DNA from 3 places in the Pseudoalteromonas sp. SG44-5 genome. Region 3 is predicted to be linked to each of the others. Evidence: predicted binding sites of a transcription regulator. Region 3 holds the regulator's gene; each other region holds the start of a gene.
The links. The regulator sigma-54, encoded in region 3, starts transcription at its own class of promoters, with help from an activator protein. The targets are predictions, from matches to a motif close to GTTGGCACGNNNNTNGNNT.

Region 1 (6,788 bases), on a different contig from region 3:
CTCAATACTAAATCGCTATTTTTTGCTTTTAACGTTACTTTTTGTGATAAAAACGATAACGTAAGTTCTTGCCCAGTTTTTAGTACCGCAGACTCAATCTCTTTTCGATATAGTAAATTTAAATCCATTAAAGTTAATATATCAGGAAAGCTAATCCCTGTTTTTCCTAGATTTAAAGATACTTTATTGCCCTTACGTAACAAATCAAATAGTGATGGTTTTTTATAAAACCCCAGTAAAATAAAGTGGCTATCGTCTTTTTCATTATAACCAGAGAGGGATACACACTTTTGTAGAGAGTCAGCTTCGCGCTGGGTCATATGCTTAAGTGTTTGCAAACTTTTTATTGAGAAAGTCCCCGGGTTAAGCGTTTCACCGGTGAGTATTTTTGCCCAAAGTGACTGCATAGATTGATTTGAGGTATCACCACATAGTGCTACAAAGTGTTCTACCCAATCGGCATCGGGTTGTTTACTACTGGCTACGTCAGGACAAAAATCCATTGCCATAGCTAAAATTGTTTCTATATTTTGCTGTTGTTTAATGAGCAGTAAGTCTTGTCTTTTTTGTGCTCTAGCTAAAACGGTATTGTCGCTATTAATGCGATATAGCGGTTTAACCTTGCCTTGGGGGCCATAACTTTGCTCATTATTATGGGATGCCTCATTATTGCCTACTTTAATAATAGGATAACCCAGTAACGACTCTATGGTATTAGCGAGATTAATTCTTGCTTGTGCGGTTTTGACTGCCATGACTTTCCATTATTGTTTGTGCATCACTTAGCTGCGCTACTGTTTTTAAATTATTGAGCCCCAGTGATACTGCGTTACTTAAAATGTGCTCACTAAGCACAGCCACATACCCAGAAACTAAAGGTAGCGTGGCTTGCCCCGTAATTTGAAAAGTAACCGTGACCGTTTTTGCATTTTGCGTAAATATTACATTAGCGGCAATAATGTGTTCTTGAGCAAATAAAATATTCAACACCATTTTGTTTGCACTTAACGCTGTGGTGGTCATTTCACCTGCGCCCCATTTACTTTGCCATGATTGATGAGCACCAACCCCTGTGCTTGGCTCACCTAAGGAAAATTCTACAGAGGGATCCAGCTTCTTCCAAGGCGACCATTTATGCCACTGCGAAAAGTCAGTGATTAAGGGTTTTACTATGTGCGTATTGGCATTAATGTTAATACTCTTTGTTACGTTATAGCTCTGGGGTAGTAATAGGCCAATAACGATAAAAAGTAAGAGTAAAACTAATAAAAGCTGCACTAACATTTTTAATATTTTAATAAAAAAACCTCAGATAAATTAGGTTACAAACTCATAACTTATTATTAATTTAGCATATTAACTCGGGTGTGCTTAACTTTCGAGGTTAATTTTATAGCAACTATTTTTTAATTGAGCTAGATACTTAGCCACAACCTATAAAAAGTAATAGTTAATTTAGGTGTATAAGTATTAAAAAATAACGAAACTTCACTTTAAAACCGCGCGGCACAGCAAAGTAGTGCTCTATCAAGGTAGGTTGGTATAGGGTATAATTTGCGCCTTTTGTTATTAAACGGTCAACTTTATGAGCACACTTAAAGCTAAGCGCGCCTTATTCTCATACCCAAAGTATTGGGCAGAGTGTTATGGCACAGCACCATTTTTACCTACTACACGCGAAGAAATGGATGCACTTGGCTGGGATAGCTGCGATATAATTATTATTAGTGGCGATGCTTATGTAGATCATCCTAGTTTTGGGATGGCAGTAATTGGCCGAGTACTTGAGGCGCAAGGTTTTAGAGTGGGTATTATTGCCCAGCCAGAATGGGACTCTAAAGAAGCGTTTATGGCGCTGGGTAAACCCAATTTATTTTTTGGTGTAACCGCTGGCAACATGGACTCGATGATTAACCGTTATACAGCTGAAAAACGCATGCGCCATGATGATGCCTACACGCCAGACAATATTGGTGGTAAACGCCCTGATCGTGCGGTAATCATTTACTCACAACGTTGCCGCGAAGCGTATAAAGATGTACCACTTATTTTAGGTGGCATTGAAGCAAGTTTACGCCGTGTTGCTCATTACGATTATTGGCAAGAAAAAGTGCGTCGTAGTGTTTTGTTTGACGCTAAAGCCGATATTTTAATATATGGTAATGCGGAGCGCCCACTGGTTGAGGTTGCTCATCGTATTGCAGCGGGCGAAAGTACCGATACCATTCAGGATGTACGAGGGACTGCGGTTATTCGTAAAGAGCCCTTACCAGGCTGGCGTGGCAGTGACTCTACCGCTATTGATAAAATAGGTAAAATTGATCCAATTCCAAACCCGTATGGCGCAGATGATGTTGGCTGTAGCAAATCAGAATTTAAACAAGCAGGTATAGACTTAAAAGCCGAAGCCGCCAAGGTTATTACTATTCAGCCAGCGCGCCCTAAGCCATGGGAAAAAACCTACGTTAAATTACCTGCGTTTGAGCAAGTAAGTGTGAATAAGCCATTGTATGCACATGCTTCTCGTATTGTGCACCAAGAAACTAACCCAGGTTGTGCTCGTGCTATTTTTCAGCGCCACGGCGATCGTTCTATTTGGGTTAATCCCCCAGCATATCCACTAGAAACACATGAAATGGACGCCGTATTTGGTTTGCCGTATCAACGTATTCCTCATCCTAGCTATGGGGATGCAAAAATACCTGCCTACGACATGATTAAAACGTCAGTTAATATTATGCGAGGCTGTTTTGGTGGTTGCAGTTTCTGTTCGATTACCGAACATGAAGGGCGGATTATTCAAAGCCGTTCGCAAGAATCAATAATTGAAGAAATTGAGCAAATTAGAGATAAAGTACCCGGGTTTACCGGGGTTATTTCTGACTTAGGTGGCCCAACAGCCAACATGTATAAATTGGGTTGTACTAGCAAAAAAGCAGAAAGTACCTGTCGACGTTTATCGTGTGTATACCCTGAAATATGTAAGCATATGGATACCGATCATACGCCAACAATTGAGCTGTATAAAAAAGCCCGTGAAGTTAAAGGCATTAAAAAAATATTAATCGCCTCGGGTGTACGCTACGATTTAGCCGTGCAAGATCCACGTTACGTTAAAGAATTAGTTACTCACCATGTAGGTGGATATTTAAAAATAGCGCCAGAGCATACCGAAGATGGACCATTATCAAAAATGATGAAGCCAGGTATGGGAGCGTACGATCAGTTTAAAGCGTTATTTGATAAGTACTCAAAAGAAGCGGGTAAAAAGCAGTATTTAATCCCATACTTTATTTCGGCGCACCCAGGTACTAAAGACGAAGACATGGTAAACATGGCTTTGTGGCTTAAGTCGAACGACTTTAAACTTGATCAGGTACAAAATTTTTACCCATCTCCAATGGCAAATGCGACCACTATTTATCATACCGAGATGAACTCACTGCGTAATATTAAAAATAATACCGAAGTAGTACCTGTGCCGAAAGGTGCGCGCCAGCGTCGTTTACATAAAGCAATTTTACGCTATCACGATCCTGCGGGCTGGCCAATGATCCGCGAAGCACTGCGCAAAATGGGTAAAGCTAACCTAATAGGTAAAGCGCCAAATTGCTTAGTGCCAGAAGAAGGGCGCGACGAAAGAGCTGCAAAAGGAAGTAGTCGAGGTGGGCGCCCAGCATTAACGCGCCATACTGGTTTTAGCCAATTTCATAAGGCCAATACAAAACCAAAGGTAGCGAGTAATCGCCAAAGAGCTAAATAGAGCTCATAGCTTAAAAAGTAGTTAGCCTGTTTGGCTTATTACTAAGCTTGGGCTTGATTACTGAATATATGAGCACTGAAAAAAATGCCGCTTATTTTGCAATAAGCGGCATTTTTTATGTAAGTTATTTAAGTAGAACTTAAATAATATCAATTTTGTTACGAATGATTTTTACGCCATCCATATTTTCTAAAAACTTTTGTGCCAACGCACGCTCAAAACCTGTTTGCGCTTTACCGTATAAATCTACTTCACCATTTTTAACTTGTACGCGAATATCGCTTAGCGCTAAATTGGGGTTGGTACGCAAAGTGTGGGTAATCGATTGCTGTAAGTTTGGTTGGGTTGCTAGGCTGCTAACGACAACCATATTTGTTGTAGCACTCACTTTTGTAGCGCATGCTAATAAAAACAAACAACAAAATGATACTAAAGCGATAGTTAATTTTAAACGGCTCATAATCATATCCTTACATTGCAATTAATCGGGTAGCCAAATTAGGCAGAGTTACCATGATAGTTACAATTATCGTTCCATATTTAATGTACTGAAAATAAAGGCTATTTTATTAAGTGGGAATTCAGGTGGGCAATTGTTACATAAAACTAAGTAGAGATTACATAGCCCTAAACCATGCAGTTATGGAGGAGCAGGCATTAAAAAGCCGACATTTTTGTCGGCTAATATAATACTACTTACAGTATGCGCTTAAGTTACTTTTTCTTTTTAACCTTAGCTTTTTTCTTCGCTTTCATTTTAACCGGATCTTTACGCTTTTTAGCCGGCGGCTTAGCTTCTTTATGCTTTGGCTCTAATCCTTTAATAACACGACGTTTAAGTTTTTGCTCAATATAGCGTTCTATTTTATAAAGAATGCCAATATCGTGCGCTTCAACCAGTGAAAGAGCGATGCCTTTTTTACCAGCGCGGCCTGTACGGCCAATACGGTGTACATATATATCGGCTGTGCGTGGTAGGTCAAAGTTAATTACATGGCTAATATCAGCCACGTCAATACCGCGCGCCGCTACATCGGTAGCAACTAATATACGGGTTTTGCCGCTATGGAAGTTTTCCATCGCTTTCATGCGTTTGTCTTGCGGCATTTCGCCGCGTAACCAGGCTGCTTTAACGTCGTTAGTTGTTAGTTCACCAATTAGCGTTTCAAGACGCTCACGGGTTTTAACAAACACTATGGCTTTAGTTACGTCTGGGCCATTAAGGGTATTAACTAACAGCTCAAGTTTATGATGATAGTCGTCGGCTAAATGTACCCACTGGTGAATTTTAGCCTTTTCTTTGCGTGACGATTCAGCTTCAAGCAATGCTGGATCGTTTAGCGTTGTTTCAGCAAATCTTTCAACACTGTCGCCTTCAAGGGTTGCTGAAAATAAAAAGCACTGACGACGATTTTTAGCTTCATCACAAATACGGCTCATTTCTTTTTTAAAGCCCATGTCTAGCATGCGGTCGGCTTCATCAATAATAAGCATTTCTACGTGTTCAGCATGAAAGTTTTCGGTTTCTAAATATTCCATTAAACGCCCTGGGGTGGCGATTAAAATGTCATTATTTTTTTCAAAAATCTCTTTATGCGTACCATAGTTAATACCGCCTGTTACTACCCCAATTTTAAGGTTAGTACGTTTAGCAAGTAGTTCGCATTGTTCATGAATTTGATAAGCTAGCTCACGAGTTGGCGTCATTACTAATACGCGCGCAAAACCAGGATCACGACGCGGAAAATCCAATAAATATTGAATAGCCGGAATTAAAAAGGCGGCTGTTTTACCTGTACCTGTAGGCGCAGATGCTAAAATGTCACGCCCCTGAAGTGCTTCAGGAATAGCTTGTTGTTGAATGCTGGTTGGCGTTTCGTAACCCATTTTATTAATGGCGTCGAGTAGCTTGTTATCAAGATCAAATTCAGAAAATTGCATAGAGTGTCAAAAATAAAGGACAATGGCACTAATTATACTCGGTTACGCCTGCTTGGTGAATGAAAAGGTGAAAAAATGTCTGGTTTTGCATTTAAACAATTTAAAGTTGCGCACGAACAGTGTGCAATGAAGGTATCAACCGATGGTATTTTGCTTGGAGCATGGGCTAATTTAAGTAATGCCAACAGCTTGCTCGATATAGGTACAGGCACGGGATTGCTGGCGCTTATGTGCAAACAGCGCAGCCCCCAGTTAACTATAACGGCGGTAGAAGTTGATAAAAATGCTTACCAACAAGCGTTGCAAAATATTGCCGCTAGCCCGTGGCCAAATATAGAGGTGCACCAGCAAAGCATTCAAACTTTTAACAGCGCGCAGCCATTTGATGTAGTGATAGCCAATCCGCCGTATTTTAATCACAGTTTAAAAGGTAATAATAAGGCGCGTAATATTGCGCGCCATACAGATGGTTTAAGTTTTGCTGAGCTAATTAGTGCTTTTAAAAAGCTCAGTCATTCAGGCTCAACCTTTAGCTTAATTTTACCCACTACAGAGGTTGCGGTGTTTATTGAACTTGCTACTCAAAACGGGCTTTTTTTAAATACTCATTGCCAAGTAAAGGCGACGCCAAATAAAGCGATTAGCCGAAGCCTAATGACCTTTAGCTATATAAACCAGAGCATTGTGGAATCAGCTTTGTGTATAAAAGATAATGAAAACAACTATAGCGAAGATTATATTACGCTATGCAAAGCATTTTATTTGAAGATGTAATGTGGTAAACAGTGCTGGTATGATGAGTTTATATGTATACAGGAAACTTATAATGAAAAAACGAACTAAATCAGTATTATTAAGCGCCTTAGCCGCTACATTTTTTACAACGCAGAGCGTACTTGCCAGTATGACGCCTGTTGGGCTTTGGAAAACCATTGATGAAGACACTAATGAAGCTAAGTCGTATGTCCGTATAGTTGAAAATAACGGGGTTTTAAGCGGCACCATTGAAACATTATTAAATAAAGATAAGCAAAATGCAGTGTGCTCGCAGTGCTCGGGCGATAAAAAAGATCAGCCCATATTA
Region 2 (6,788 bases), on a different contig from region 3:
GCACCGCCGGTATTAGCTTGATAGGCAAACCCTTTTGCCGTAGGTATATTGAATATATCGCCACCCAATTTACCGTTAGCATCCATTCCCAATTGATTTTGCTGATTAAATGCATCAGCCAACGCTAAACCCATTTGGCCTATTTGATTTTGTGCAGGTACTAAAATATCGTCTCTGAAGGCAAGTAAACCACCTATTTTGCCTTTTAATTTACTGGCATCAACTTCAAGCGGCACAGCTTTGCCGCCATTTACATCTAAGCGCAGTTCTTTAAAATTTGGATCGGGGTCGCCGCGCATCGAAAACAAGTTAAACGAGCCGTTTTGCATTACAACCGCTTCACCGCTGCCCATAAAAACGAGCTTTTCACCATTAGGGCCGTCAAGCGTTTCAATGTCGATTAACTCTGATAAATCGCGAATCGCTTTATCGCGCTCGTTATATGTGCCGCTTGCAGCAGATGCGTTGTTAGTACCATTAACACCAGCAATTTGTTGGTTTAACGATCCTATTTTTTGAATTAAGGTGTTGGCTTCATCGGAGAATATTTCGAGCTGCTCATTTACAACATTTTTTTGATCCAGCACTATTCCCGACAACCTATCCATTTGGCTTATTAAGCTGTCGGCGTTAGTCATTACTAACGAACGTGCAACCGTTGACGATGGCTGATTAAGCGCTTCTTGCACGTTATTAAATAGCGAATTAATACCGGTCGATAAGCTATTCGCTTCTTGCGAAAATAACGTATCGACCCGGTTTGCTTCACTTACAAACTGATCAAAAAACGTTTTATTTGAGGTGTCTCGGTTTAATTGTTTTTGTGCAAATTCATTAAGCAATCTGTAAGTATTACCTTTGCCAACTTGATTGCCGATCATGGTGCCATGCTCTGTACGCTCGCGCACATAGCCATCGGTATTTACATTAGTAATATTTTTACTGGTTGTTTGCAACAGATCAGTGTTTGCTCTTATTCCTGAATTAGCAATGTTTAATAAATTAAACGACATGTTACTTTACTCCTTGGCGGATCACGTTTGTTGCAATATTTTTAAGCTCGCTACTGTTAAGTACGCGCTTTATTTTATCCGCATAATTTGGGTCTGTTGCATAACCGGCTTGTTGTAATGAGTCTAAAAACACTGCCGGTTTGGCGGTATTTTGTAATGCTTGTTGATAGCGTGGATTTTGAGTTAAAAAATCAACAAAGTCGTTTACGCTGTCTTTTATTGAGTCGTAAGCCCTAAAACTGGCTTGTTTTTTAACTGCAGCGCCTTGTTCAAACTCTAAGGTTACTTTGTTAGCTTTTTCGCCCTGCCAGCTTTTATCTGACTTAATATTAAATAAGTTATTTGAGCTGTTACCGTCGCTTTTATTAATAATATGCTTACCCCAACCGGTTTCAAGCGCTGCTTGAGCCACCATAACGGCTGGGTTTAAACCAATTTTTTTAGCCGCTGTTTTAGCATGCTCCCATACCGAACTTACAAATTCTTCGGCCGTTTCAAAGTTTGGCTTAGCTACTTCTGGCTTTTCGGTGTTCATAGCGCTTTTATCTACAGGCTCAGTTACGGCTTTTTTACGCTGTTGCTGCGGCAACTCTATGCCAGCACGCTGATCGCTTAAAAGATCGTTACTGGTTCTGAGTACTGAAGCTGGGGTGTAATTTTTTGCCGTAGGAGAAAGTTGCTGCACTATTAAGTCGGCAAGCCCTAATGAGCCATTAGACGAGAGCTCTGATGAAAGTTGCTGATCGTGCATTTCTTCAAAAAACTTTACGCTACTTGAATTTAATGGGCTTTCTTTGTCTTCGAAGGCTTCGCTGGCTTTGCGCATGCTTTTAAGCAGCATTTGCGTAAATATGGCTTCAAATTGTGCCGCTGCTTTTTTGAGAGCCGCTTTTGAGGCATCACTAGACGCGTCGCCACTGTTTAGGGCATCTTTACGCAAAGCGTTTAAGTTACCTAAATCAAAAAAGTTTTGCTTATCGAGATGATTTGTTTCCATCAGCTTTTTGACACAATAATGAATAATGTATAAAGCAATGCAAAAATTGAGCCAGAGGGGAAGGTGTTAAGCAAAATGCCATCGGTTACCAGCTTTTAAAACTGACCACCGATAGCATTACGTTGTTTTAAATTACAACTAGCTGGCCGTTTATTGCGCCAGCTTCTTTTAGGGCTTCTAGTATTGCCATTAAATCGCCAGGCGCGGCGCCTACTTCGTTTATAGCGCGTACTAGGTCATCTAGGCTCACTCCGGGGTTAAATACAAATGCCCGTGAGTCGTCTTGTTTTATATCTATAATACTTTGCTGGGTAACAACGGTATCGCCATCGCTAAAAGCATTAGGCTGCGATACGTTTAGCTGCTCTGCAATCGTTACTGTTAAGCCACCGTGAGTAATAGCAGCTGGTTGCAACTTTACATTTTTACCAATAACAATAGTACCAGTACGCGAATTAACAATAATTTTTGCCGCTGTATCTGCTGGGGTAAATTCTAGGTTTTCGAGCGTTGATAAGTAAGACACGCGCTGCGAGGCGTCTCTTGGGGCAATCACTCTAATAGACGCTGCATCGAGTGCTTGGGCGCTATTTGGGCCAACTAAATCGTTTATGGTTTTTTCTAATCGCTTAGCGGTAGTAAAGTCTGGGCGATTTAAGTTAAAAGTAATATAGTCGTTTTGCATAAATGGGCTTTTAACTGCGCGCTCAACGGTTGCGCCATTTGGAATACGCCCCACTGTTGGCGTGTTTATAACGACTTTACTGCCATCAAGCCCTTCTGCGCCTAAACCACCTACAATTAAACTACCTTGGCCAATAGCGTATACGTTGCCGTCGACCCCCTTTAAAAAGGTTTGCAATAAAGTACCACCACGTAAACTACCTGCACTACCAATAGATGATACGGTAATATCAATAGTTTGCCCGGGCTTTCTAAAAGGCGGTAGCTCTGCATGCACTGCAACCGCAGCCACGTTTTTAATTTTTGGTTTTAAGCTTGCCGGTAGCGTAATTCCAAAGCTGTTTAACATGCCTTTAAAGCTTTGCTCGGTAAATCGGCTTTGCTCGCCCGTACCAGGTAAGCCAACAACTAGGCCATAGCCTACTAATTGGTTTGAGCGTACGCCCTCAACCATAGACACATCTTTAATGCGCTCGGCCATGGCAGGAAGTTGCCAGCCAAGTAACACCATTAAACAAAAAACTTTAAATACATTCATAATGAATGTCCTCTAAAAAGGAAAAAGTGAGCTACTAAAAAAGCGTGTTAGCCAACCGGCACTTTGTGCTTCTTGAGTTTGCCCTTTGCCCGAATATTGAATTCGTGCATTAGCAATTCTATTTGACTGTACGGTATTGTCTGCAGTTACATCTTCTGGCCTTACTAATCCCTCTAAACGAATAAATTCTTCGCCTGAGTTTAACGTTAGCCATTTTTCGCCGCGAATAACTAAGTTACCATTAGGTAAAACACGCATTACGTTTACCGATATATCACCGGCTAAACTATTTGACTGATTTGATTTTGAGTCGCCTTTAAATGACGCGTCGCTGCCAATACCAAATTGAATGCTGTCGCCGCCAATATTTACCGGTAATCCGCCTAAACCAATAACGGGGTCGAGTTTTGCGTCTGACTGTTTATCAGTTTCTGTTTTTGCCGCTTTAGAGGCTTGCGTAGATTCTTGCAATTTAACCGTAATTATATCGCCGGTACGCAGTGCTTTTTTATCAGCGTATAAGTCGTTCGATAAATACGTATTAAACAGTGAGCCATTAGCAATTGCCGGTTCAACATTGGGTTCTGGGTACATGGGTGCGTAGTAAGGGTCGTCTTGTACTACATCACTATTTTGTGTAGACACACAGCCACTTAACAATAAAGTACCCGCTGCAAATAATATAATATTGCGCATAATAACCTCTAAAATATTATAATTGCTGATTGATGTAGCTCATCATTTCATCAACTGCCGAAATTACTTTTGAGTTCATTTCGTAAACACGCTGGGTTTCTATTAGGTTTACCAACTCTTCGGTTACGTTTACGTTTGACGTTTCTAGTGAACCTTGAATAATAGTGCCTAGCCCATCAACCCCAGGGTTACCCTGCACCGGCGCGCCACTTACCGCAGTTTCGGTGTAAAGGTTTTGCCCTATAGGCTCAAGGCCCGACGGATTAATAAAGTCACTAATGGTAATTTGCCCAATAACCACGTTATCGGCCTGCCCTGCAACACGTACAGACACTTCGCCGTCTTGTGATACGGTGATTGATTGCGCGTCATCGGGTACGTTCATTTCTGGTTGAACCACATAACCGGCACCCGAGGTTACAACTCGTCCGTCACCATCGGTAGTAAATTGCCCGTTGCGCGAATAAGCAATATTGCCATCTGGCTGTAGTACTTCAAAAAAGCCTGAACCAGAAATCATCCAATCTAGTGAGTTTTCAGTAGTTAGCATATTACCTTGCGAAAAGTTTTTTTGGTTAGCTACCACTTTGGCACCAGCACCTAGCATTAAACCTGATGGCATTTCGGTATCTTGCGATGAGCGACCGCCTGGTTGATTAATGTTTTGGTATAGTAAATCTTCAAAAACGGCGCGGCTTTTTTTATAACCAACTGTACTGGCGTTGGCTAAGTTATTTGAAATAACCGAAATGTCGGTTTGTTGGGCGTCAAGCCCTGTTTTACTGATCCACAATGCTGGATTCATAATCGTGTCCTCATTTTAAAGTTAAACTATGCGCAACAGCTGATCTTGCGATTGATCTATTTCTTCTGCTGTTTTCATTAGCTTTACTTGTAATTCAAATTGGCGTTGATGGCTGATCATATCGACCATTTCGTGTACCGGATTAACGTTCGACATTTCTAATGCGCCGCTTATCACTTGTACGTTAGCTGAGGTTTCAACCGTTTGATTTGGTTTTGGTCTAAATAAACCATCGTTACCTTTTTCAAGTGTTGAGTTATTTGCCTCAACCACTTTTAAACGATCAACCTCTTCTAAAAAGTTAGCCGGCGCGCCTTGTGGGCGTACTTGTATGGCACCGTCTTTACTAAATTCTATTTTTTCAATCGGGACTGGCAAAATAATAGGGCCGCCTTCGCCAATTACTTGACGACCACCGCTGGTGACTAACATGCCTTCGGCGGTAATGTTAAGCGTACCTACTTTTGTATAAGCTTCGTTGCCGGAGGCGTCTTGTACACTCAGCCAGGCATTATCGCTCATGGCAATGTCGAGCTCGCGACCGGTTTGCTGTATGCCACCCGATGTCATGTTTGAACCTGGGCGCTCTTCCATAGAAAACACCCGCGATGGCAAACCTTCACCAAACGCTTGCATAGATCGAGCTTGGGCAAAGTCGGCTTTAAAACCTGTGGTATTTGCGTTCGCCAAATTATTGGCTTTAAGGGCAAGCCCCATTAAGCTTTGCTTAGCGCCAGACGCGGCAATGTAGACCATTTTATCCATAACATCGACTCACTTAAAAATCTCTGTAAGAACAAATGCAATATATGCGCCATTGTTAAATACAGCAGTAAAACTGCACCGCCAAGCAATGTGGTATACCGCCGGTAGCTGCAGAAATTATAGGGATGAGGTTCTAGGGGCTAGGTTCTAGGTTGATACCTGACGCCTCAAACCTGCTCTTTAAATTTCTACCTAAAACCTGATACCTGATGCCTCAAACCTGCTCTTTAAATTTCTGCCTAAAACCTGATACCTGACGCCTCAAACCTGATCTTATAAACAAAAAAGGCTGCAATTAAGCAGCCTTGAATATTCAAATTAATAAATTGTGCTTTATCTAATTTGTAGAATACTTTGCTGAATTGTTGAGTTAACTTCCAGCGCTCGCGAGTTTGCTTGGAAATTACGCTGTGCGCTAATTAAATCAACTAGTTCGTTAGTTAAGTTTACGTTTGACTGCTCAAGCGCTGATGAGTTGATATTACCTAAGGTGCCAGAACCTGGTTCACCAGCAATAGGCTCGCCTGACGCTATACTCGCTTTCCAACCTGTGCTGCCCACTTGTTGTAAACCTTGCGAGTTTGAAAAACGCACCATAGCCACTTGGCCTAAAAATGTTGAGTCGCCATTACTGTACGAAGCCACAACTTTACCGTCGGCGCCAATATCAATACCCGCTAAACGGCCAACCGTTGCACCGTCTTGCTCAAGTGCTTTTACTTCAAAGCGACTCGCGTATTGAGTAGGTACTTTATTAGCTGTACCGGTCTGATCGCGCCAATTTATAGCTATGTCGGATGGGAAAGTAGCGCCATTACCTAATAAATCCGAAAGACCACCAGCAACATCATCCCCAGACTCTATTCCTATAGGATTAAACGTATTACTTAGATTATCTTCACCATCTGTTTTCAATGGTAAGCCATTAGCACTAAACTGAAGTGTACTAAGAGCTGTATAGGGTAAGTCTTCAGAACCATCTTGTTTAACACCATCTTTACCAAATGATTTACCGTCTAGTGTTGCATGAACTTCCCACTTATTAGCGTCTTCATCAGGATCCGTAGATTCTTCGGCTTCTTTTTTTACAAAAAACAGCTGCAATACATGTGGCTCACCGAGTGAGTCATATACGGTTGTTGAGGTTGATGAATTATAAGTTGCACTTTCTGAAGGGTTAAACGCAATTGTAGGTGCAATTGATCGTGAATCTAAATTAAATGAGCTATACACGCTTGAAGTAGCACGCGGTGATCCTGACGAGTCAGGTATTTGTAAAGCCGATGAAGT
Region 3 (6,788 bases):
GCAAAAAAAGTAAAACTACTTATATGCGACATTGATGGCGTATTTTCTGATGGCCGAATTTATCTTGGCAACCAAGGTGAAGAGCTAAAAGCATTTAATACAAAAGATGGCTTTGGTATTAAAGCACTTATTAACAGCGGCTTTGAAGTAGCGGTTATTACCGGCAGGCACTCGCAAATAGTACAACAACGTATGACCAGCTTAACCGTGCAGCATATTTATCAAGGTCAAGAAAACAAGCTTATTGCCTACCAAGAACTTAAAAACAAGCTTAATTTGAGCGATGAGCAAATTGCTTATATTGGTGATGACGGCCCTGATATGCCTGTTATGGAGTTAGTTGGCTTTGCAGTCGCAGTAAACGACGCGCACCCACTAATTAAACGCTTAGCACATTACACTACGCAAATGCCGGGTGGTTTTGGTGCAGTAAGAGAGCTAACCGACTTACTTATGCTTGAAAACAATAAACCATTAACTAGCCAAGGCACCAGTTCATGAATATAGCGCGCATAGTCTTAAGCGTTTTATTCATCACCTGTATGGTTTGGCTTTGGTACCCTTATTTTACTCAGGTAAATACGGTTGCTAAAGCCGACTCAGAAGTAATAGCTAAACCCGATTACACCGCCATTGAGCTAAAACAAACAGCTTTTGACGAAAACGGTGAAATTAGCCATAAAGTAACTGCGGTTAAAACGGAGCTTTACGAGCAGCTAGGATTTACCTTATTCGAAAAACCTACTTTCATATTGTACGACGACAGACAAAAAACGTGGCGTATCAATGCTGATGAAGCAACACTTTACGATGAAAGACAATTAATTTTAGAGGGTAATGTAACTGCCCAAAACTTAATTGATGGCGCAATGATAGACAAAATTACCGCCGACAATATTCAAGTAGATATAATGCTACTCACTATGCGCAGCGAACAGCCCGTTATTATAACTGGACCGAATTTAAAGATCACCGGTAAAGGCCTTGAAGCCAATTTAACAACCGAGGTGATAAAACTAATTAACCATACGCGAACACTATATTATGACCAATAACCTTGCAAAAATACTTATTATTCCATCGCTTATACTTGTATTTAATAGTAATGCGGCAGAGCAAAGTACTTCCCCATTAGCTAATCAAATTTCTATTAGTGCTGACCGCCAAGAAGGCCAACTAAAAGAAAACGTTGGTATTTTTGAGAAAAACGTCGAGATAATTCACGGTAATCGTCGTATCACCGCCGATCGTTTAGAAGTACATAAGCGCGACGAACTTGGCGATAATAAACAACTATTAATTGCCACGGGCAGCCCTGCATATTTTGAAGAAAAGCAAGCAGATGGCACTGTCATGAGCGCCAGCGCTAACGAAGTACGTTACGATGTAGCGAAACGTTTTTTAACCCTGGTAGGAGATGCAAACATTTCTCAAGCTGGGCAAAAAATTACGGCTAAAAGCATCACCTATGATATAGAGCAACAGCTTATAAGTGCTGAAAAAGATGAAAACTCAACTGATCGGGTACACACTATTTTAGTGCCTGTAGACGTAAAAAAAGAACAAAAACTCAATAAAGGTCAGCCATGAGTACATTAAAAGCAGAGCTATTAGCAAAAAGCTATAAAGGCCGTGAAGTTGTTAAAAATGTAGGACTTGAAGTAAAAGCTGGCAGCATTGTTGGTTTACTTGGCCCAAATGGCGCAGGTAAAACCACTACCTTTTACATGATTGTAGGCTTAGTACCTAGCGACAAAGGTAAAATATTAATTGATGATAACGATATTACCTTACTTCCTATGCACAGCCGTGCTCGTTTAGGTATTGGTTATTTACCACAAGAATCTTCTATTTTTAGAAAGCTCACTGTGTATCAAAATTTAATGGCTATTTTAGAAACGCGTAAGCAACTAAATAAACAAGCCAGGGAAGAAACCCTAAATAGTTTATTGGACGAATTTAGCCTGCAACATATTCGCGACAGCTTAGGTATGGCGCTATCTGGTGGTGAACGTCGCCGCGTAGAAATAGCACGTGCTTTAGCTGCAGATCCTAAATTTATATTGCTTGATGAGCCCTTTGCTGGCGTGGATCCTATTTCAGTACTCGATATTAAAAAAATTATAGAACACCTTAAAAATCGTGGTATTGGCGTACTAATTACCGACCACAATGTAAGGGAAACCCTTGATGTTTGTGAAAAAGCCTACATTGTTTCTCATGGGGAGCTAATTGCATCTGGTACTCCTGAATTTGTATTAAACGATAAAACAGTACGTGATGTTTATTTAGGCGAGCAGTTCAAACTGTAATATTTATGTTATTACTATAAGCATCTGCTAAGATTAATCATATCAATTTATAAGGATTGTTAGAGATAAATGAGGCAATCATTACAGCTGCGCATGGGCCAGCAACTTACAATGACTCCGCAACTGCAACAGGCTATTCGCTTATTGCAGCTTAGTACCTTGGATCTCCAGCAAGAAATACAAGAAGCACTTGATAGCAACCCATTACTTGAAGTTGATGAACAAGATTACACGGAAGAATCAGCAGGTAAAAACGAGCAAAAAGCAGATGACATTACTGTTAGCGCCTCTGCTGACGACACCCCAAGCGAGTATGAGCAAGATAGCGGTGAAGCACTAAATAAAGACACCATAAGCGACGACATGGCCATGGATGTATCATGGGATGAATATATGAGCGCAGCGCCTGCCTCTTCATCAGGGCCAATGCCTGAAGATGAATCTATTTATCAAGGTGCATCAACCGAAACCCTGCATGAATACTTAATGTGGCAATTACAGCTCACCCCTTTTAGCCCTACCGACGAAGCTATTGCCATAGCTATCGTTGAAGCCGTAGATGACTCTGGTATTTTAACCCTCAGTTGCGAAGACCTTTTAGCAAGCTTTAACCAAGAAACTGACGACGAACACGAAGTAGAACTAGATGAAATAGAAGCAGTGCTAAAGCGCATTCAATTATTTGATCCTGTTGGTATTGCAGCTCGCAGCTTGCAAGAATGCTTATGCATTCAATTAAATCAATTTGATAAAGACACCCCTTATATTAACGAAACAAAAATGGTGTTAACTGATCATATCGATTTACTCGCTGCTCGCGACTATCGTACGTTAATGAAAAAAACTAAGCTCAAAGAAGAAGAGCTTAAAGAAATAATGACACTTATTCATACGCTTAATCCTAAGCCTGCGGATACTATTGTCAGAGAAGAGTCTGAATACGTTATACCTGACGTGTCTGTTAAAAAAATAAAAGGCCGCTGGGTGGTAGAGCTAAACCCTGATAGCATGCCAAAAATACGTGTTAACAGCCAATATGCGGCTATGTCTCGTACAGTAAAATCCAGCGGTGACAGCCAATTTATTCGCTCGCACTTACAAGAAGCTAAATGGTTTATTAAAAGCCTAGAAAGTAGAAACGAAACACTCCTGAAAGTAACTAATTGTATTGTTAAGCAGCAACAAGCGTTTTTTGAACATGGCCCAGAAGCCATGAAACCTATGGTATTAAACGATGTTGCCGAAATAGTTGAAATGCACGAGTCGACTATTTCACGGGTCACTACGCAAAAATATATGCACACTCCACGTGGCATTTTTGAGCTTAAGTACTTTTTTTCAAGCCATGTAAGCACCGAAAATGGTGGCGAATGTTCATCAACTGCCATACGTGCCCTGATTAAAAAGTTGATAGCTGCAGAAAACTTAGCCAAACCATTGAGTGATAGCAAGATTGCAGATATATTGGCTGAGCAAGGAATTAAAGTAGCTAGACGGACAATTGCAAAATATCGCGAATCTCTGGCTATTCCCCCGTCGAATCAACGTAAAAGCTTGATTTAAGACGTACAACAAAGAGGAAAATGCTGATGCAACTAAACTTAACTGGTCGTCATGTAGACATTACAGACTCATTAAGAGACTATGTAAATAATAAATTTGCAAAGCTGCAAAGACACTCAGATCACATAACTAATGTGCATGTTATTCTCGATGTAGAAAAATTAAGTCAAAAAGCTGAAGCAACAATTTTTGTAAGTGGCGCTGAGCTATTTGCATCGACCGAACACCAAGATATGTACGCTGCCATTGACTCGTTGATTGACAAACTCGATCGTCAAGTAATTAAACACAAAGAGAAGTTTGCTCGACACTAACACTATGAAATTAAGCTCACTTATATGCCAGGACTGCAGCAAAGCTGTGGTCCTTTTTAATAGTAAAAAAAGAATTTTAGAATTCATCAGTGAACTCGCGCATAAAAAAATGCCGTATTTACCTCAGCAAGATATTCTCACTGCTTTATTGGCAAGAGAAAAGCTAGGTAGTACCGGTATTGGCCGAGGAATAGCAATTCCACATGGCCGTATGAGCGGGGCACAAGAGCCTCTTGCCTTAATTTTAATAAGCGAAACCGCTATTAATTTTGATGCAATTGATAATCGTCCAGTTGATATTTTTGTTGCGCTTATAGTGCCCGATGGCGATAACCAGCAGCACTTGAAAACACTAGCCACAATAGCTGATAAACTAAACGATAAAGAGTTTTGTAAGCAATTGCGTGCGGCAAAGTCTGATGAAGCGTTATACCAAGTTATTTTGGATCAATCCTAGTTACTAATAAAGGGGTGGTAAATGGAATTAATTATTATAAGTGGCCGTTCAGGTTCTGGTAAGTCAGTTGCTTTACGTGTTGTAGAAGATTTAGGTTACTATTGTGTAGATAATATTCCGGTAAATTTGCTGCCTTCATTAGTGCGCAGTGTCTCTGATAACTACGATAAAATAGCCGTTAGTATAGACGTGCGTAACCTGCCTAAAGACCAGCAGCAGTTTAACGATATCCTTGAGTACTTGCCCGACTTTGCTAAACCAACGTTATTTTATTTAGATAGCGACGATCAAACGTTAATCCGCCGTTATTCAGAAACACGTCGTTTGCACCCGCTTTCGATTGATTCGCTACCGCTAGATTTAGCAATAAAAAAAGAAAAAGAATTACTCGATGTACTCGTAACGCGGGCTGATCATGTCATTGATACAACCGATTTAAGTGTGCATCAACTTGCTGAATCTATGCGTGAAACCATACTCGGTAAAAAAGACAAACAGCTTATCATTACCTTTGAGTCGTTTGGCTTTAAGCATGGTATTCCCAAAGGTGCTGATTATGTTTTTGATGCGCGTTTTTTACCAAACCCACACTGGGAACCGGAGCTCAAGCCTTTAACTGGATTAGATCAACCAGTAAAAGATTATTTAGCTAGTCATAGTATTGTGCAAAAATTCACTTGGCAAATTCAAACCTTTGTACAAACGTGGTTACCACACCTAGAGCGTAATAATCGCAGTTATTTAACCATTGCTATTGGTTGTACTGGTGGTCAGCACCGCTCAGTTTATTTAGCGCAAACAATTGGTGAAAGCTTTGCTATGTCTCACCCTAATGTAAAAATTCGCCATCGCGAGCAAGAAAAATAATTCAATTTAAATAATCATCTGTTCAGCTTAAGTAGAGTATCTTATGCGCTTAGAAAATACATTTTTAATAAAAAACAAGCTAGGCCTGCATGCTAGAGCTGCTACCGTATTAGCACAATTAGCGGTACAATTTGACGCATCTATTACCTTATTTCAAGATGAAAAAGAAGCCGCTGGCGATAGCGTACTGGCTTTAATGTTACTAGAAAGCAGCCAAGGTAAAGAAGTAAAAGTAGTGTGCGAAGGACCCGATGCAGAGCATGCTTTACATGCCGTTGGCCAATTAATAGCGCAGCGCTTTAACGAACAAGAATAGTAGGCACTTTATTTAAACCAAGTAAACGAGCTAAAATATAGGGTTAGTGAAACCTTAAGCTAGTTTGGCTAAAAAAAGTAAGATAAACTGAACGAAGTTAATGACTAACTTCTTCCCTAACGTTATAAAAATAAATTAAGGACGCCAATGCCCGAAACTTTCGAACAAGACTACCCACTACAACAATTACAACAAGTGACCAAGTCACTCAATAGTGGTCAGTTTGTTCAAGTTAGGCGCATGCTGGCAAAAACAGCTCCTTGTGATACCGCACTTTTACTAGAATCATCACCGCATAAAGTTCGTCGCCTGCTCTGGCAATTAGTTGATCCAGATGTACAAGGTGATGTTCTTGAAGAACTCTCTGAAGATGTACGTTTAGGCATTATTGCCCAAATGGAACCTAAGCACATTGCTGCTGCCACTGAAGACATGGGCCACGATGACTTAGGTGAAGTACTGCGAAGCCTGCCTGACACGGTTTATAAAGACGTGGTTAGCGCCATGGACATTCAAGATAGAGAACGTGCTACGCAAGCACTCTCCTATCAGGAACGCTCTGCTGGCGCGCTGATGAACACAGATACAGTAACCATTCGCCCTGATGTAACCCTAGATGTGGTACTGCGTTACATTCGTCTGCGCGGCGAACTCCCTGAGGGTACCGACGACCTTTACGTTGTCGATAAGCATAACTGTTTTTTAGGCGCTTTATCGTTAAGTACCTTACTAACCAATTCGCCCGAAAAAATTGTTCACGACCTAATGGATGAAGACTGTGAGTCTATTCCTATTTCGATGGATGAAAGCGAAGTGGCGCAGTTATTTGAACGTCATAACTGGATATCAGCCCCAGTAGTTGACGACAACGCCCAGCTACTTGGCCGTGTTACTATCGATGACATTGTTGATGTAATTCGTGAAGACGCAGAGCATCACTTATTAGGTTTAGCGGGTCT

Region 1: the regulator sigma-54 is predicted to act here: its motif matches at 4,284-4,302, upstream of H5079_RS07685 (BON domain-containing protein).
Region 2: the regulator sigma-54 is predicted to act here: its motif matches at 5,534-5,552, upstream of H5079_RS17295 (flagellar basal body rod protein FlgF).

Annotation. Positions count from the first base shown of each region.
Region 1 covers NZ_JACJES010000004.1:212,789-219,576, reverse strand. The annotation lists gene H5079_RS07700 (TIGR03899 family protein) at 1-755, opposite strand, end outside; gene H5079_RS07695 (SRPBCC family protein) at 724-1,284, opposite strand; gene H5079_RS07690 (YgiQ family radical SAM protein) at 1,586-3,763, shown strand; gene H5079_RS07685 (BON domain-containing protein) at 3,903-4,223, opposite strand; gene srmB (ATP-dependent RNA helicase SrmB) at 4,478-5,704, opposite strand; gene H5079_RS07675 (tRNA1(Val) (adenine(37)-N6)-methyltransferase) at 5,780-6,478, shown strand; gene H5079_RS07670 (DUF2147 domain-containing protein) at 6,531-6,788, shown strand, end outside.
Region 2 covers NZ_JACJES010000033.1:4,566-11,353, forward strand. The annotation lists gene flgK (flagellar hook-associated protein FlgK) at 1-1,013, opposite strand, end outside; gene flgJ (flagellar assembly peptidoglycan hydrolase FlgJ) at 1,015-2,010, opposite strand; gene H5079_RS17280 (flagellar basal body P-ring protein FlgI) at 2,138-3,232, opposite strand; gene flgH (flagellar basal body L-ring protein FlgH) at 3,245-3,928, opposite strand; gene flgG (flagellar basal-body rod protein FlgG) at 3,945-4,733, opposite strand; gene H5079_RS17295 (flagellar basal body rod protein FlgF) at 4,755-5,498, opposite strand; gene flgE (flagellar hook protein FlgE) at 5,832-6,788, opposite strand, start outside.
Region 3 covers NZ_JACJES010000006.1:49,961-56,748, reverse strand. The annotation lists gene kdsC (3-deoxy-manno-octulosonate-8-phosphatase KdsC) at 1-501, shown strand, start outside; gene lptC (LPS export ABC transporter periplasmic protein LptC) at 498-1,055, shown strand; gene lptA (lipopolysaccharide transport periplasmic protein LptA) at 1,045-1,590, shown strand; gene lptB (LPS export ABC transporter ATP-binding protein) at 1,587-2,312, shown strand; gene H5079_RS08855 (RNA polymerase factor sigma-54) at 2,382-3,875, shown strand; gene hpf (ribosome hibernation promoting factor) at 3,902-4,189, shown strand; gene ptsN (PTS IIA-like nitrogen regulatory protein PtsN) at 4,194-4,646, shown strand; gene rapZ (RNase adapter RapZ) at 4,668-5,513, shown strand; gene H5079_RS08835 (HPr family phosphocarrier protein) at 5,557-5,829, shown strand; gene mgtE (magnesium transporter) at 5,977-6,788, shown strand, end outside.